DNA from 3 places in the Ensifer sp. 4252 genome. Region 1 is predicted to be linked to each of the others. Evidence: riboswitches for the same ligand, from Rfam matches in the RefSeq annotation. Region 1 holds a riboswitch; each other region holds the start of a gene.

What was found. Region 1 has a riboswitch for cobalamin ahead of bluB (5,6-dimethylbenzimidazole synthase). Riboswitches for the same ligand answer to the same signal wherever they lie in the genome.
Region 2: another riboswitch for cobalamin. It lies ahead of ABIE33_RS25300 (DUF1636 family protein); the one in region 1 lies ahead of bluB (5,6-dimethylbenzimidazole synthase).
Region 3: another riboswitch for cobalamin. It lies ahead of ABIE33_RS04085 (aromatic ring-hydroxylating oxygenase subunit alpha); the one in region 1 lies ahead of bluB (5,6-dimethylbenzimidazole synthase).

Annotation. Positions count from the first base shown of each region.
Region 1 is NZ_JBNDIU010000010.1:96,987-103,015, forward strand. It holds gene ABIE33_RS19395 (LacI family DNA-binding transcriptional regulator) at 1-644, opposite strand, end outside; gene ABIE33_RS19400 (phytanoyl-CoA dioxygenase family protein) at 744-1,937, shown strand; gene ABIE33_RS19405 (SDR family oxidoreductase) at 2,028-2,849, shown strand; cobalamin riboswitch at 2,927-3,135, shown strand; gene bluB (5,6-dimethylbenzimidazole synthase) at 3,181-3,972, shown strand; gene ABIE33_RS19415 (DUF2865 domain-containing protein) at 3,881-4,963, opposite strand; gene ABIE33_RS19420 (acyl-homoserine-lactone synthase) at 5,151-5,795, opposite strand; gene ABIE33_RS19425 (helix-turn-helix transcriptional regulator) at 5,949-6,029, opposite strand, start outside.
Region 2 is NZ_JBNDIU010000017.1:24,150-30,178, forward strand. It holds gene aspT (aspartate-alanine antiporter) at 1-821, opposite strand, end outside; gene ABIE33_RS25295 (DUF1330 domain-containing protein) at 1,195-1,488, opposite strand; cobalamin riboswitch at 1,721-1,936, shown strand; gene ABIE33_RS25300 (DUF1636 family protein) at 2,045-2,458, shown strand; gene ABIE33_RS25305 (ABC transporter ATP-binding protein) at 2,481-3,290, shown strand; gene ABIE33_RS25310 (ABC transporter substrate-binding protein) at 3,287-4,240, shown strand; gene ABIE33_RS25315 (FecCD family ABC transporter permease) at 4,340-5,344, shown strand; gene ABIE33_RS25320 (DUF924 family protein) at 5,416-5,976, shown strand.
Region 3 is NZ_JBNDIU010000001.1:816,306-822,334, forward strand. It holds gene ABIE33_RS04080 (2Fe-2S iron-sulfur cluster-binding protein) at 1-920, opposite strand, end outside; gene ABIE33_RS04085 (aromatic ring-hydroxylating oxygenase subunit alpha) at 922-2,166, opposite strand; cobalamin riboswitch at 2,273-2,474, opposite strand; gene ABIE33_RS04090 (DUF6656 family protein) at 2,791-3,390, shown strand; gene ABIE33_RS04095 (L-threonylcarbamoyladenylate synthase) at 3,483-4,457, shown strand; gene ABIE33_RS04100 (FAD-binding oxidoreductase) at 4,505-5,938, shown strand; gene ABIE33_RS04105 (DUF1217 domain-containing protein) at 5,987-6,029, opposite strand, start outside.

The DNA of each region.
Region 1 (6,029 bases):
TAATGTTCGCGTAGCACCCGGCGAAAGCCGATTTCGCGTTCCTCCTCACCACGAAAACGGCTGCTTGAAATCGTCACGAGCACGGTTGCTGCGTCCCCGGCGAACCGCTCGCCGACGAGGTAGGCAGCGGTCTCGCCGGCCGCACGGTTGTCGGCCCCGGCATAGACGGTGCGCGCCGAGTTCGGCAGATCGGTGACAAGCGTGACGACGGCAATTCCCGCCTGTTCGAGGCGGGCGACGGCGCCAATGATTTCGGGCACATCCGGTGCCTTCAACACGACGCCGTCGGTTCCGCGCAGACGGATGCGGTCGAGCAGCTGGACGATGTCGTGTGGACGCATGGTCTCGGCGAAGTGGAAGCGGCAGCGGAAGGTCGTTGGCATGAAAGTCGGCGCCTCGGTTTCGAATGCCTGCCTGACTGCCTCGGTGAAGCGCTCCGGTGCCTCCATCACGATGTCGATCGCGCGCTTCTGGCCTTGAATTTCTGATGCCGATTGCTGCTTCTCCAGTTCGCGGATGGCCGCCTGTACGCGGGCTGCCGTCTGTCGGCGCACGCCGGGACGATCATTCAGGACGCGATCGACGGTTGCGGTGCTGAGTCCCGCCTGAAAGGCGATGTCCTTGACCAGAAACGGGTGAGCCAACGCGATTGCCCCTGATGGTTTTTTGATGGATTCCTGCTCTATATCACGATCTGACGGCGCCTATAGTCGGAGCATCGAATGTTTCTGAGGAGGAGCGAGATGAAGACCGACAACAATGCGCGCCAGCGGCTCGACCGCGTCTGGCTAAGCGAGGATGCCTGCGACATCGAAGCATTTCGGGCTGAAGTGGAGCGTCAGACAAACGTTGCTGATTATCCGCACGCGCTCGCCTGTGAGAAGAATGTTCTGATCTATGACAGCGCGAGCCTCGTCGCCGCCTGCGCCACGATCGAGGGGCGTCGCGCTGCTTTGGCCGAAATTTGCGAGGTGCTTGCGATCGGGCCTGGAGTGGCGGTGTTCAAGCACGCCTATGCCGATACGACCGTGATCGATACCGCCAGCGGCATTTTCGATGCGATCATCGACGAGCAGCACCGCACCAACAGCGGTGGTGGCGACCATTTCGCCAAGCCCGGCGCGAACGACCGGATCTGGAACTCGCTCGAAAAGCACTGCCTGAAGAGCCCCGAAAATTTTGCCGGCTACTACGCCAATGCCATCATCGCGCTTGTCAGCGAAGCCTGGCTTGGTCCGAACTATCAGATGACGGCGCAGGTCAATCGCGTCAATCCGGGCGGGGCGTCGCAGGCGGCCCATCGCGACTACCACCTGGGCTTCCAGACCTCCGATGTCATCGAGCGATATCCGGCTCACGTGCACCGGCTGTCGCCGGTGCTGACGCTGCAGGGGGCGGTTGCCCATTGCGACATGCCGATCGAGAGCGGTCCGACGCTTTTCCTTCCCTACAGTCAGAGCTACGTGCCCGGCTATCTCGCGTTGAAACGCCCGGAGTTCCGGGCCTACTTCGACGAGCATCACGTGCAGCTACCGCTTGAAAAGGGCGATGTCGTCTTCTTCAATCCGGCATTGTTTCATGCGGCCGGCAGCAATCGCTCGGTTGATATCAAGCGCGTTGCCAACCTTCTTCAGGTCTCGTCGGCCTTCGGGCGGGCGATGGAGACCGTCGATCGCGTGAAGATGAGTGCAGCGCTCTATCCGGCGCTCAAGGGTCTTACGGAATCCGGTGCGCTGTCGACGGGCGAGGCGGCCAACGCAATTGCATCCTGTGCAGAAGGCTATTCGTTCCCGACCAATCTCGATCGCGACCCGCCGCTCGGTGGTCTCGCGCCGAAAACCCAGGCGCAGCTGATGCATGAGGCGCTTTCGGGCAAATGGAGCCCCGAGGATTTCAGCAACGCGCTTGACGAGCAGACGCAGCGCAAGCTGAGCTGAGCGGCAGACATCGATGCCCTCGGTCCCCGGCGCCCTGTGCCGGGGACCATTGCCTGTTTTCACACGACTTTCATTCCTGGGAGGACTTTCATGACCGAGCAATACAGCCGTCTCGACGGCAAGATCGCCATCGTCACCGGCGGCACACAAGGGCTGGGCGCAACGATCGCAAGCCTGTTTGCGGAACGCGGGGCTGAAGGGGTCGTTATCTGCGGGCGCAATGCTGCCAAGGGCGAAGCGAAGGCCGATGAGATCCGCAAGGCGAGCGGCGCGCAGGTACTTTATGTCGAGGCAGACCTCGAAAAGGTCGAGGACGCCCGAAAGGTCGTCAACGCCTGCGACACCACTTTCGGGCGCGTCGATGCGCTGGTCAATGCGGCGGCGATCACTGATCGCGGTACCATTCTCGACACCAGCCCCGAACTTTTCGACCGGATGTTCGCGGTCAATGTGCGCGCACCGTTCTTCCTGATGCAGGAGGCGGTCAAGGTGATGCGGCGGGAAGATACGCAGGGCACGATCGTCAATATCGGCTCGATGTCGGCGATGGCGGGCCAGCCGTTCATCGCCGCCTATTGCTCGTCCAAGGGCGCGCTCGAAACGTTGACCAAGAACACCGCCTATGCGCTGTTGCGCAACCGCATTCGCGTCAACGGCCTCAATATCGGCTGGATGGCCTCCGAAGGCGAAGACCGCATCCAACGCGAGTTTCATGGTGCTGCTGCCGACTGGCTGGAAAAGGCAGCCGCCAGCCAACCCTTCGGCCGGCTTGTCGACCCGAAGGAGGTCGCGCGGGCCTGCGCCTATCTCTCATCGGCCGAATCCGGATTGATGACGGGTTCGGTCATCTGCTTCGACCAGTCGGTCTGGGGCGGCTATGACGGCTCGCCGCATCCGGTCGCGCCGCTCTGAAGTCTGAGGCTGTCGCGTGGCGCTGTGGAGTGGCGGGCAAGTGACATCGAGCTTGCTTGTTATTCCCACTGGGCTGTGTCCTTATGGCAACGTCAGGTGCCCGCGATGCGGGAGAATCGGGAATCCGGTGTCAGTCCGGAACGTGCCCAACGCTGTGACGGGGACGGCTGCCTCTATGGATCTTGAATTACCTCAAGATCTTGCCACTGGATCTTCATGTGATCTGGGAAGGTGAGGTGGCCGGTTGATCCGAAGTCAGAAGACCGGCCTGGCAAGATAGACCGATACCCGCGCGGACGGCGGAAGGTTGCGCATTGTTGGGGATCGAACGATGCTGACTGACGCGAATGGCGGCCTTGCGGCTGCAGAGGCCTTTTCACCTGACGAGCGCGAAGCCGTCTATAGAGCCATCGAAACACGCCGGGACGTGCGGGATCAATTCCTGGCCAAGCCCTTGCCTGACGACTTGGTAATGCGCCTGCTTAACGCCGCCCACCGGGCGCCATCGGTGGGTTTCATGCAACCGTGGAACTTCGTTGTCGTGCGGCAGGCCGAAACCCGGGAGCGGATATGGCAGGCCTTTTCCCGGGCCAACGATGAAGCGGCATTGATGTTCGAAGCCGACCGCCGAGCGAAGTACCGCTCCCTGAAACTGGAGGGTATCCGCAAGGCGCCCTTGAGCATCTGCGTCACCTGCGACCGCACCCGCGGCGGCGCGGTCGTTCTCGGGCGCACCCATAATCCTGAGATGGATGTCTATTCCACCGTCTGCGCGGTGCAGAACCTCTGGCTTGCCGCGCGTGCCGAAGGCGTCGGCGTCGGCTGGGTCAGCATCTTTCATGAGAGCGAGATCAAGGCGATCCTCGGCATTCCCGATCATGTCGTGATCGTCGCCTGGCTTTGCCTGGGCTACGTCGATCACCTCTACCAGGAGCCGGAACTTGCGGTGAAAGGCTGGCGCCAACGGCTGCCGTTGGAGGAACTGGTGTTTGAAGAGGGCTGGGGAACCTGCCGAAAGGCAGATGCTGCGATCAGTTGCTCTGAACCGGTTGGTAGCCCGGACCTTTCGGATGGCGAAGGTCGATCGACGTTTCCTCCTGGGGAAGGAACGTCGGCCCGATAACCCGCACCTTGCTCTTGGCGGGATCGTAAGGGCGCTCCTCCGCAGGCATGGTCTCCTTGGTGGCTGGGGCCGCCGCTTCCTTCTTGCCTTCGATGACGATGATCGAGGACTGGCTGTCGCCAGCATTGCCGCCGCCTGCCTTGGGTGTCGTCACCGCCGTCTTTGGGATCTGGCAGCCGCAGATGCCGGGCTTGCCGACGCCACGGGTCCGGTAAGCAAAAGCGTTCGGCAGTTCCGTATAGGGTCGCCCCGTCGACGCCGAAACCATCTGGTCGCTCTCTTCGGTCGCAAGTTCGTGGAAAAAGAGCTGCGTTTCGGCACCCGGGCATCGGGCGCGGCACGCCTGCTCGTCGCGGGCGAAGTCCACAGGGCTTGCCTCGGACGAAATCGGGAAGAAGGCGCCGTCGCAGGTGCGCACGCACATGGTGCGAAGCGTGCCGGAATAGACGCCGCTTTCCGGCGGGTAGGTGCCCATTTCGCGGTCCCGCAGCATTGGGCCGTAAGATTCGTCCGGCGGCAGATCGCGCAGGATGTTGCGATGCGTTTCCGGCTGTTCGTCCGGGTCGGCGTTCGCAAATTCCTCGCGGTCGCCATAGCAACCGTTGATCTCGAGCGCGGCCAGGATGCGCCGGCGCGTGTTGTCGCCATCGCCGGAGATGAGCTGCTGGCGCTCAGACTTGAGGATATCAAGATTGTCTTCCATCTCGGCGATCAGGCTGTTGATGTCGGAGCAGATATCCGGGTCGCCACCATTGAAGACGACGACGCTGCCTGTGCCGCAGCCGGCGCGTCGGCGATCGTTGCGCGCCCGGCGCAATTCGATGTTCTGCCGGGAAATCGCGCTCGCATAATCACGCGTATCGGCGGTGGTGGCGATGGCGGCGGGGAGTTCGGCGAGCCGAGTGTTCAGGCGGTCGCACACGCTGGAGGCCAGCGCCTGATCGGCAAGAACCAGAAGCAGCGGCAAGGTCGCCGCGGCAAGGGTTTTCATGTTCCGGAACACGGGCGAACGTCTCTTCCTGCAACCGCACAGTGCCACCCTTGTTGTCCGGGATCGGTCGCTGTCGGCACTTCCTGTTTCCGCCCTATCATAAAGCTTGTCGCCGCCGGTGCAACGACAAGCCTCGCATTGCGTTAACAGCTCCGTCCGGTGGGAGGAACGGAGGGAGCGTTCGAGATCAGGCGGCGCGCGCCGTTTCCAGCGACATCGGCCGTTCGAGAACCGTGCCTTCGATCGCGGCGACGGCCTTCATAGCGCTGAGCAGCGACGGCGTTACCTCCCAGGCGACCGCGACGGCGAAGACCGAGCCGATCCGGTGCGGTTCGCCGATGCGCTCTCCCGGGCAACCCATGCGGCGGAACATCCGCTCGAGGAAGACGTCGGTCACCGTGACGATATGGCTGATGCCGGAGGCAAGCCCGAGTTCACCGACGCCGCACATCAGTTCGGCAGCGGCCACGGTCACCTGGTTGGAGGCGCGATCCTGGGAAATCTCCGGGTCGATGCAGAAGCGGCTCGATTCCCAGATCGAGGCGCTGCGGATCTCAGGGTTGTCACCAAGCAGGATCGGGAACGTATCGTCCAGCATGTTGGGACCGAGCGTCGGCAGCAATCTCAGCGATCCGCGCAGCTTTCCCGTCTCCGGCGAATAGGACAGAATATAGAGCGGATTCGACTTGTCGTAATTGTCGATCTCCCATTCCCCATCGGTCTGCACGTCCCATTTCAGGAAATCGTGGAAGACGCGCTTGCGCAGCTTGAACATCTCGTCGATGGCCTGTGGGTGCTGTCCGCGTGTCCTGCCGTTGAGGATCCTGATCATCGTTTTCTCCATCCTTGTTTTGGGGGATGGCGTGATGCTGTCAGTCCGCCGGTGGAGAAGAAACTGGCACTAGTGACAGTACCGGAAACGGATTTTTTACTCTAAATTTCGATGGGTTTCCGGATGAGCGCAGGGGGGCGGCTTTAGCCCGGATCAAACCGTGGGGATCAGTGCGTGGCGAACGGCCTGGGCCACAGCCTGCGTATTGGAGACGACGTTGAGCTTGCGGCGGGC
Region 2 (6,029 bases), on a different contig from region 1:
ACAATGTCGCCCGGCTGCAGCACGGTGTTACCATCCGCTTCGATGATCTGGCCACCACGCCGCAACCGTTCGACGAAGACGCGGATGCCAGGAAGCAGGTTCTTGACCGGCGTTCCGGTGAGCCCGCTCGCCTCTTCGACGCGATAGGCCCTGAGGCCGAAGTCGTGGTAGGCGTGTGTGATCCCGGGTTCGCTGCTCTCGGCGCCGCCGCCGAGCTTCGCCTCGTACTCCTTGCAGGCGGCCGGGAGATCGATGCCGAGTAGCTTGGGCCCGAGCTGTGCCAGGATGATCGCCGAGCCGATGGTGCCCCAGATATAGGTCACCGCATAGCCAATCGGGATCTGATCGGTGTAGGTCTTGGCCTGTTCGGCGCTCAAGCCCATCGCGTTGATCTGGTCGCTGGCAACGCCGATGGCCGCCGAAATCGTCTGGGAGCCGGCGTACATGCCTGCGCCATAGCCGAGCGGCAGCCCGGCGATGAGGGCGCACAGATAAGGCACGATCAGGCACAGCACCAATACCGACAGGGCAAAGAGGATCTGCTTGGGCCCATCCGTGCTCAGGCCGCGAACGAACTGCGGGCCGACGCCGTAGCCGACGGCAAACAGGAACAGAAGGAACAAGGTCGACTTCAGGTCGCCCGAAACCTGGATCCCCAGCTGTCCGATGACGACACCCGCCAGAAGCGTGGCGGTGACGTTTCCAAGGTTGAACCCGGCGATCTTGATAGGACCGATCAGGAAACCGATGCCGAGCGCAAGAAAGACGGCGACGGCAGGATAGGTGCGGAGTGTCTCAACGAAAAAATCTATTGGATTCACTGTCATCCCCTTCAGAAAGCTGGTTTGCCATTACTCGCATTCGGGACTTACGCGGACAGGCTGGATACTACGTCGCATGAGAAATTGTGTCGTCGGCGCCCGAAATATGGGCGATGCCGGCGTAAGTCGCTGTGCATCTGCTGAATGGCGCGATCACTTCCTTCGAAAGCACATCACCGATTGTGCCTCTCTTCAAGTACGTAACAGTAACGGATGGCGTTACCGGCTGGCGCCTCGGTGCTTTGGAAGGGCTTTCCCCCGGCGTGCCGAGACAGGGGAAACCAATCGCCCCCAGTTCGATACAAGGACCTTTCCGGCGCCTCCGGTGCCGTGGCGATTGATCATTCGGGCGGTGGCGGCTGGCGGGACCGCGCTATGCGGAAACGCCTTCCAGCGTCATGATCCGCGTCCTCGCGCAGCGTTCGCGGATCGCCTTGAGGCGTTGATACTCCGGCGAGTTGTACCACTCGAGCAAGGAGTGCATTTCCGGGAACTCGACAATGACGAGCCGATGCGGCTCCCAGTCGCCTTCGAGCACCCGGGTCGCGCCACCGCGGCCCAAATATCGGCCGCCATAACGCGCTTCCGTTGCCGGCACCTCCCGTATGTATTCTTCAAAAGCCGCGGCATCCGTGACCTCGACATCCGCAATCAGATAGGCAGCCATGGCAGATCTCCTTTCCACACCGGCACCATCGAAGAATACGCCCGTTGGCAGTTCCGGGCGAGTTCGCCAGCCAACTCGGCCGACAAAGGGAGGCCTTTGCCTCCCCTTCGTTTCGGGCCATTTTTTTGTTGAATGATGTAATGTTATTTCGTAACGATTGCGCATGATGAAAAGCCGCATGTTGATATGCCTCGGCCGACCTGTCCCGGCGGTTGTCACCTCCGCCGAAGTGTGCGACGAAGGCGGTGATGGTGCTGCAACCGCGACAATGCGGAAGCGGCTGAAAAGGGAACACGGAGCGGACGACCCTGATGGGGCCGAAACCGTGGCTGCCCCCGCAACTGTGAGCGGAAAGCGCATTCACACCATGTCACTGGCGTTCAGCCGGGAAGACGTGGATGCGCCGCGACCCGCGAGCCAGGAGACCTGCCATCGAACCGATCAACCACAACGGACGGGGTGTTCCGATGGAAAAGAACTGGTTTTTGCGCGACGGCCATCCGTCATCATGCCGCTTTGCCACATTCTCTCCGGACCAATCCGGCGGAGAAGAGATATGGCCAACCCGGTTTCCCGGCAGCACAAGATAACGGTCTGCACCGATTGCCGTTTCACCGGCGGCCCCTGCCGTCCGGGCGCGGATCTCATCCAGCGGTTGAACCGCAGCATTGCCGCACTCGGCGAGCCGCTCGACCGGGATTTCTCCATTGCCGGAACGGTCTGTATGGCGGCCTGCACGAGGCCCTGCACCATCGCTTTCCAGGCAACGGGGAAGGCGACCTACCTGTTCGGCGACATCTCGCCCGAGGAGGATATCGATGATCTTGTTTCTTTCGCCACGGCCTATGCCAAGCGAAACGACGGCATGACGCGGGCGGCCGAGCGGCCGCGCGGGCTCAACGGCAAGACGCTGGCGCGCATACCGGCAGCGCTGTTGGTCTCCGAAGACATCGGCGGGCTTTTCCAATGATGGCGCGGGGAGGGATAAGCCAATGAGCTGCACCGCGACAGGCGCCGGCCTTCGGGTCCGCGCCCTGGATTGGGGTCCGCGCCCGGATCTGCGGCTGGTCCGCGAGGTCGACTTTGCCATTACGCCCGGCAGCCGGCTTGCCATTCTCGGTCCGAACGGCGCCGGCAAGACATCGCTGCTGCGCTGCCTCTATCGCTCGGCCCAGCCGACGGCAGGCACGATCGAGGTCGATGGGGTCGACATCTGGGCGATGACGGCGCGCGAGGCGGCCAAGATCATTGCCGTCGTGCTGCAGGAAATGCCGAGCGATTTTCCCTTCAGCGTGCGCGACGTGGTGATGATGGGCCGCATACCCCGGCGGGAAGGCGTGAGCGGCTGGACGGCGAGGGATCGCGAGACGGTGGCGCATGCGCTCGAGCATCTCGATCTCACTCACCTTGCCGGACGGCAATTCTCCACACTTTCGGGTGGCGAGAAGCAGCGGGTGCTGATTGCCCGGGCGCTGGCCCAGCAGCCGCGCATCATCATCCTGGACGAGCCGACCAACCATCTCGACATCCGCCATCAGCTCGAAATTCTCGAGCTGCTGCAGACGCTGCAGCTGACGATCGTCACCACGCTGCACGACATCAACCTGGCCGCGGAATTCGCGACCGACGTGGCGATCCTGACGGAGGGTCGCATGACGGCCTTTGGTTCGCCCGAAGACGTGCTCAACCCGCAAGCGCTTTCCGCCGCCTTCGGCGTCACCGCCACAGCCCATAGCAACGCCGTTGCCAGCGGCGCGCGCTTTTCCTTTTCACTCGCTCGACAGGGATCGATGCCATCATGAAGACCCTATTTGCCAGTTCCGCCCTTCTGCTTCTCACGCTTGGCGCCGCGCCGGCGCTTGCCTATCCCGTGACGGTCAAGAGCTGCAACCGCGAGGTGACCTTCGAGGCGGCGCCCAAGCGGGCCGTTTCCAACGACGTCAACCTCACCGAAATGATGCTGGCCCTTAAGCTGCAGGACCGCATGGTCGGCTATACCGGCGTTTCCGGCTGGAAGACGCTGGACGAAAAGCTGCGCGAGGGCGTCAAGGCGCTGCCGGAGCTTTCGGAAAAGTATCCGACCAAGGAAGTGCTGCTCAATGCCGACGCCGACTTCTACTTCGCCGGCTGGAACTACGGCATGAAGGTCGGCGGCGAGGTGACGCCGGAAACGCTCGAGCCCTTCAAGATCAACGTCTACGAGCTGACCGAATCCTGCATCCACGTCATGGCCAAGGGCAAGCCTGTCATGGACGACATGTTCGCCGATCTCCTCAATCTCGGCCGCATCTTCGGCGTCGAGGACCGGGCGCAGGCGCTCGTCGACGGCTATCGCCGCGATCTCGACAAGATCACCACAGGCATCGGCGGCATCGAGCGCCCGACCCGTGTCTTCGTCTATGATTCCGGCGAGGAGAAGCCGTTCACATCAGGCCGGTTCGGCATTCCGACGGCGATGATTGAGGCGGCCGGCGGCGTCAACGTCATGGACGGTGTGGAGAAGAGCTGGACCGAGATTTCCTGGGAGCCGGTGATCGACAAGAACCCCGAGGTGGTGGTGATCGTCAACTATGGCGAGGTGACCGCCGAGCAGAAGATCGCCTTCATGAAGAGCAACCCGGCCTTCAAGAACATCGACGCCGTCAAGAACGACCGCTTCGTGGTGCTCGACTATGTCGAGGCGACGCCGGGTCCGCGCAACATCGATGCCATCGCGCGGCTTGCCAAGGCCTTTCACGGGCAGGCGATGTAACTGAGGCGTCAGCGGGGGCGTGCCTTGCCGCATGCTCCCGGGGCATGCCTTTTCGCATGTCCCCGCCCTTCCACTCCAATATCTGACCAGGGACGGACTGTGAAAACCACGACCGCCTTTCTCACGGCGCTGCTGTTGTTGTGCCTGACGATCACTGCCGCCGTGTCATTGGGCTCGGCGCCGATCCCGGTCTCGACCGTCTGGTCGATCATCGTCTCGAAGCTGTCGCCTGGCAGCGTCGACGTTGCCTGGTCGGCCGGCCGCGAAAGCATCGTCTGGGATGTGCGCCTGCCGCGCGTGGTGCTTGCCGGGCTGGTCGGGGCCGGGCTGGCGCTGACCGGCGCCGTGCTGCAGGCGGTGACGCGCAATCCGCTTGCCGATCCGCATCTTCTCGGCGTGTCCTCCGGCGGCGCGCTCGGCGCAATCATCGCGCTGCTGCACACCGGCCTCATCCTCGGCCTTGCCACCGTGCCGCTGTTTGCCTTTGCCGGCGCGCTGGTCGCGACCGCGCTCGTGGCGCTCGTCACACGCGTGCTCGGCAGCAATGCCGACAGGCTGGTGCTATCAGGCGTCGCCGTCGCCTTCACATTAACGTCGATCGGCAACCTGATGATTTTCCTTGGGGATCCAAGGGCGGTGCACACGGTGATCTTCTGGATGCTCGGCGGTCTCGGGCTGGCGCAATGGCCGCATCTTATTTATCCCACGGTGGTGCTGACGGCCTGCCTCGGCTATCTCGTGCTGAGGGCGCGCGAGATCAATGCGCTTGCCATGGGCGACGAGACGGCAACGACGCTCGGCATTCCCGTTCGCCGGTTTCGGCTCGTGCTCTTCGTCGTCACCGCACTCCTGACCGGCGTCATGGTCGCCTTTTCCGGCGCGATCGGCTTCGTCGGCCTGATGGTGCCGCATTTCGTGCGGCTGTTTGCCGGCAGCGACAATGTCCGGGTCATCCCGCTTTCGGCCTTCGTCGGCGCGCTGGTGCTGATCTGGGCGGACCTCTTTGCCCGCGTCGTCATGGCGCCCGAGGACATGCCGATCGGCGTCATCACCGGGCTTGTCGGCGGCATCGCCTTTATTGCCATTCTGAAGCGGCGCGCGTAAGGCATGGACACGGTGCGATTGCCGCCTATCTCTAGGGCCAATCTCGACCTACTGCGCGACATGAGGAGCGAATGACCCATCAAGCTGAGGCCTGCACCCCGGATGAAGTGCTGAAATTCTGGTTCGAGGAACTGTCGCTCGACCATTGGTTCAAGCCGTCGCGCGAGCTGGACGAACATTGCTTCCAGCGCTTCCAGACATCGCACCTCGCCCTTGCCAGAGAGATCGGCGACGTTTGGCGGGCGACGCCGGAAGGCCGGCTGGCGGCGATCGTGCTTCTCGATCAGCTGCCGCGCAACATGTACCGGGCGACGCCGCTTGCCTTTGCGACCGACGGCCTGGCGCTCAGGGAAGCCAAGCTCGCGGTCGGCGCCGGCGCCGACATGGCGGTTCGGCCGGAGTGGCGGGCGTTCTTCTACATGCCGTTCGAGCATTCGGAGAACCTGACGGATCAGACCATGGCGGTGAAGCTTTTCACCGAGCTCGGCGATCCCATGTATATCGATTATGCGATCCGGCACCGTGAAGTGATCGAGACCTATGGCCGCTTCCCGCACCGCAACGCCTTTGTCGGGCGGACGTCGACGGCGGCCGAACTGGCCTATCTGGCGCAGCCGGGCGCGGGATTCTGACGGTTTTGCCGGATGTGACGGCATGTTTTACCGTGTCTTTGCATCTTTCCGCC
Region 3 (6,029 bases), on a different contig from region 1:
TTAGCCCGCGCAGCCTGCAGGATCGTCTGGCCGGGCTTGGCCTCGATCTCCTTGCCGCTCATGGTGAACACTACCTTGGCGCCTTGCGCCTCAGCGTCGGTTGCCGCGCCTGCCCTGACGGCGATCTCCTCGGCTGCCGGTGCCGCCGCCGGCTGGAAGCTTTCCTCGTGGTAACGGCTCATGTCGAAACCGGCCGCCTTCAGCAACTCGCGCACTCCGCGCATGAACGGCTCAGGACCGCAGCAAAACACCGTACGCTCCATGAAGTCGGGCGCAAGCAGCGGCAGCTTGGCACCGTCGATGCGGCCGCGCAGCCCGTGCCATCCGTGCCTTGACTCATGCCCCTCGACCACGAAGCCGAGGTTTAGCCCAGACATCTGGCGCGCCAGCACTTCGAGCTCCGAGCGGAACAGGAGATCATCGGGCCGGCGAGCGCAGGAAATGAAAGTGACATCGGTCTCGGGAACGCAATCCGCCATCCAGCGCGTCATCGACATCATCGGCGTGACGCCGGAGCCTGCCGATATGAACAGGTATTTTTCGCCGGGATGCCGCACGAAGCTGAAATCGCCAAGCGGGCCGAAAGCCTTCAGGCGCATGCCGGGCTTCAGGTGATCGAACATCCAGCGGGTGCCGATACTGTCGGCTTGCGCCTTGACGGTGACAGCAATAGACAACGGCCGCGAGGGCGTCGACGACAGCGTGTAGGTGCGCATCACCGGCTCGTCGTCCGTAACCGGCAGTTCGAGCGTGACGAACTGCCCGGGCAGATAACGAAACCATGCCGGCTTCTCGGCCCGGAACGTAAAGGTCATTACATCGGCGGTCTCGACGACCGCCGATGTGCATTCGAGCATGTGCTGCCTGTCGATCCAGACATGAAGCGCATCGAAGTGATGGAACGAGGATGCCATCTGCATGTCAGGCGACCCGGAAGAGCGGAGCAGCGTCGCCTTGCAGGCGCTGTTCCATGAACTTGCAATACCACTCGACGAACTGCATCACGCCGCCTTCGTGATCGGGCGAATAGGGGCCTGGCTGGTAGGCCGGAGAGCGAATACCGAAAGCGTTCTCCTCGACGATCTGTCGGTCCTGATCGTTGGTCTCGGTCCAGACATGCGTCAGTTCCTCGAGATTGTAGTCGACGCCTTCGACCGCGTCCTTGTTGACCAGCCACTTCGTCGTCACCTGTGTCAGCTCCGGGCCGAGCGGCAGCACACGGAAGGTGATGGCATGGTCGGCCAGCACATGGTTCCAGGTCGATGGATAGTGGAACAGCAGGAGCGTGCCGATATGCTTCTGGCTGACGTCTGCAGACAGCTGCTGCCGCACGGCGCGGGTGCCGGACATGGTGTAGCTCTCGGCGTCGTCGATCAACGGCATGCGCGCCGAGCGGAACTGGCCCGTATCGGACATGCGGAACTCGCTCGGCAGCCCGGCCGCTTCGCACTTGGCCCAGTGCGCGGCAATGACGGGATCATCCTTGGCGCCCTGCACACCGGTCGCCGTCGGCGCCTCGGGATAGGTGCGGCAAAGCTCGGGATGGTTGGCGGCGCAATGGTAGCATTCGCGGTTGTTTTCCCAGACGAGCTTCCAGTTGCCCTTTTCGATGATCGTGCTTTCGAAGGCGACTTTGGTTTCACCCAGGCGATGCGGCGCAAGATAGGGCGCGACCATGTCGCGGAACGGGCCGAAATCCATCGGCTGTTCGGACAGATTGATGAAGATGTAGCCGCCGACTGTCTCGCAGTGGATCGGCTTCAGGCTGTGGGCGGCCTTGTCGAAATCCTCCCCCATCTGGCGGGCAAAGAGCAGCGTGCCATCGAGCTCATAGGTCCACTGATGATAGGGACAGACGAGCTTGGCGGAAGCCCCCTTGTGCTGCGAGCAGACACGCGAGCCGCGATGGCGGCAGGAATTGTGCAGAGCGCGGATCGTGCCCTGTCGGTCACGGACGATGACGAGGGGGTAGTCGCCGACCTGGACGGTGAAATAGTTGCCGGCGCGCGGGATCTCGCAGTCGTGGCCAATGAACAGCCAGTCCTTGTACCAGATGCTCTCGAGATCCTGCCTGTAGTAGTCGGGGTCGATGTAGAAGGCCCGGTCGAGGCTGTAGCCGTCGCGTCGACCCTTCAGCTTGCGGAGCATATCGCCCTTGATGTCCATGTCCTGTCCTCGTTCGCCTTGTTTCGGAGAGGCAGGACTGGAACCCGCGCAGGCGCATTGCCTGTGCGATGACGGCTCCGATCCGGCTGCCCGCCGCAACCCGTTACGGTCTGTTCGTGTCAAGGCTGGTTTCCGGGCTCAGGAGCCGTCCGCAAGGACCAGCCCGGCGCCTTCCCGGACGGAACCGTCCAGTGGCTTTGTGCCGAGGCTTTCGCTCCACCACCGTTGCGGGGGCAGCGCCGGGTTTTGACCGGCTTCCCAATTCTCCGCCTTCCCTAAAAGGCAGCACCTTGAGTAGGCATATCTAATCGCCGAAGCCATCGTCGCAGCTGCCGATTAACGACATCCGATTCCAGAAAGACGACACAGCACATCGAGCGCATCAAACGCCTCGTGACTGGTCATTTTTCAGTGTAAACAATGGGATAGATCAAGGATTAGGCAATTGTCGCTTTTTCCGGCAAGGCTTGCGAGAAAGCGCGGATCCTTCGCCATTTTGCGACATGCCTGTCCGCGCCGCGGAGCCAGGTCCCCCGACGTGAGTGAAATCTTCCATTAACCATAATGCATTAGCGTCGCCTGACGGAGAAACCGGCCGAACCGGCAAACAGCGCATTGAAGTTCATGGCAAAGCTCAAATACTACGACGCCGCAGCCGAGAAGCTGCCAACGATCGCTCCGAAGACAGCGGTCCACACCGAGTTCCTGCGCACCGGCCGCATAGAAAGGCGCCAGTGGTCGCAGCGCGAACGGCGCTATCTGAGCTATGACGAGGTTGCCGAGCGCACCGGCCACAAGCTGAAGACCGCCGGCGAAACGACGCACAAGCGGATGAACGACTTCCATACCTCGATCCAGTTTCCCAAGATGATCTTCCACCGCACGCTCGCTGGCCGGCCGCATCTCGGCTATTGCCACGTGACGGCGGCAAGGACACCTCTTGCCCAATCCAAGGACGTCACCTGGTCGTTCTATTTCGCCAACTTCTTCTGCGACCTCGGCGACGAGAAACACTTCTTCGAACGCATCCAGACCGGCTATTCCCGAATGTACTTTGCCGTTGCCATCGAGCCCGACGCGCAAGAGGGACAGATGACCATCAATCGCAGCGTTCGCGACAACGGGCTGCTCTTTCGCACCGACGATCCGAAAGTCGCGCTCAAGAACGTGCTGATGCTCGGCGCACGCGACGAGGCACTGAGGCGCATCATTCGCAGCCTCTGAAGCGCAGACCCGGCTCCCTGAAGAAAATCGTTCTGTTTTCGCCGTGGCTCCTTTAAGGAAGCCTCGGAAAGGGAAAGGGAAACGGAAGCGACATGGCCGAAATCATCGATACACGGACCGAGCCGGAACGGGCGATCGAGCGCGCTTGTGCGGTGCTTGCCGAAGGTGAGCCCGTCGCCATCCCCACCGAAACGGTCTACGGCCTGGCAGCGGATGCCACCAATCCGGGTGCGATCAGCCGCATCTATGAAATGAAGGGGCGTCCACGCTTCAACCCGCTGATATCGCATGTGTCCGACATGGCGATGGCCGAAGCCCACGTGACATTCGATCCGTTGTCGCGGCGCCTGGCCGAGGCCTTCTGGCCCGGCCCGCTGACGTTGATCCTGCCCCAGCGCACGACAAGCACCGTGCATGCACTCGCCTCGGCCGGCCTCGACACGCTCGGCATCCGCATGCCTGATGGTTTCTCACGTCGTGTGATTGCCCGCTTCGGCGGCCCGCTCGCCGCCCCGAGCGCCAATACTTCGGGCAAGATCAGCCCGACAAGCGCTGCCCACGTGGAAGCCGATCTCGGGCCGCGCCTCAAGCTCATTCTCGACGCCGGTTCGGCGGAGATCGGGCTTGAATCGACGATCATCAAGGTCGAGGATGGCGCGCTGCGTCTGCTGCGTCCGGGCGGTCTCGACGTCCTCGAAATCGAAAGACTGACCGGCCTTGCCGTCTCGAGGCCCGAAAGCGCCGGAGCAACGATCGAGGCCCCGGGCATGCTCGCCTCTCACTACGCACCGGGCGCCGCGGTCCGGCTCGATGCCGCGGACGTGCGCCCGGGAGAAGCCCTGATCCGCTTCGGCAATGCGTCGCTGCCCGGCGAAGAGCACGCCGCGATCGTGCTCGACCTCAGCCCGGCAGGCAGCCTGCGGGAGGCGGCTGCAAATCTGTTCGACTATATGAAGAGGGCGGATGCCAGCAGCGCCGCAACCATCGCCTTCGGCCCCATCCCTTCGGAAGGGTTGGGCGAGGCGATCCTCGACCGGCTGCAGCGCGCTGCAGCCCCCAGAGACTGACCGACAGACACTGAAGCGCCGGCGGGCGCATTTGCGAAGGCAGGGCCATGACCACGACGATCCCCTCTCCCGAACTGATCGCCTCCTTCATCGACATCGTCGGCAGCGCCAATGCACTGACGAACCCCACGGACATTGCCCCGTACCTCGTCGAATCCCGCGGGCTCTACAAAGGAACTACGCCGATGGTGCTTCGCCCCGGTTCGGTCGAGGAAGTGTCGCGCATCATGAAGCTTGCAAGCGCGACCCGGACGGCGATCGTTCCGCAGGGCGGCAACACCGGCCATGTGGCCGGTCAGATCCCGCGCGAGGGCAAGGCCGATATCGTCCTGTCGCTGCAGCGACTGAACCGAATTCGTGACATCGACCCTGTCGGCAATGTCATCGTTGCCGACGCCGGCTGCATCCTTGCCGACATCCAGAAAGCGGCCGACGATAACGATCGGCTGTTTCCGCTGTCGCTGGGGTCGGAAGGCTCGGCCCGCATCGGCGGCAACCTCTCGACCAATGCCGGCGGCACGGCGGTGCTTGCCTATGGCAACATGCGCCAGCTTTGCCTCGGCCTCGAAGTGGTGCTGCCAACGGGCGAGATCTGGGACGGCTTACGCCGGCTGAAGAAAGACAATACGGGCTACGACCTGCGCGACCTGTTCATCGGTGCGGAAGGCACGCTCGGCGTCATCACTGGCGCGGTGCTCAAGATGTTTCCGAAGCCGCTTGGCCACCAGGTGGCCTTTGCCGGCGTCGGCAGCGTTGAGCATGCGCTTGCCCTGTTCGACAAGGCGTCAAGCCTCTGCGGGTCCGCGCTTACCGGTTTCGAACTGATGCCGCGCCTTGGGGTGGAGTTCACGACAAGGCATATTCCTGGCGTGCGCGATCCGATGGAAACCGTTCACCGGTGGTATGTGCTCATCGACATTTCCACCTCCGATTCCGCCGAAAGTGCCGAACGCATGGTGCATGAGCTACTGGAGCAGGGCATCGTCGCCGACCTGGTCGAGAACGCAGTGATTGCGACCAGCGAAGAACAGCGCAAGGCGCTGTGGCACATGCGCGAAAGCATGTCGCCAGCGCAGAAGCCGGAAGGCGGCTCGATCAAGCACGACGTGTCCGTCCCCGTTTCGAGCATTCCCGCCTTCATGAAAGAAGCCGATGCGGCGGTCATGCGGGCAATGCCAGGCGCGCGGATCTGCTCGTTCGGCCATATGGGCGACGGCAACATTCACTACAATATTTCCCAGCCCGTCGGCGCCGACAAACAGGCCTTTCTCGATCGCTGGCGGGAAATGAACGCCATCGTTCATGGCATCGTCGCGAAGTACAACGGCTCGATCTCGGCCGAACACGGCATCGGGCAGTTGAAGCGCGACGAGCTCGCCGAGGTCCGCCCCGAGATCGAAATCGAGCTGATGCGTCGCATCAAGCTCGCCTTCGACCCGGCAGGCATCATGAATCCCGACAAAGTCTTGCGGGCGCGTTAGCGCGTTTCCAGGAAAAAGGGATCGCGACACGCGCGAGCAGCGCGGGGTTTACCGGCCGCCGGCTCTCAGCTGGGCAAGCGAGAACAATGCG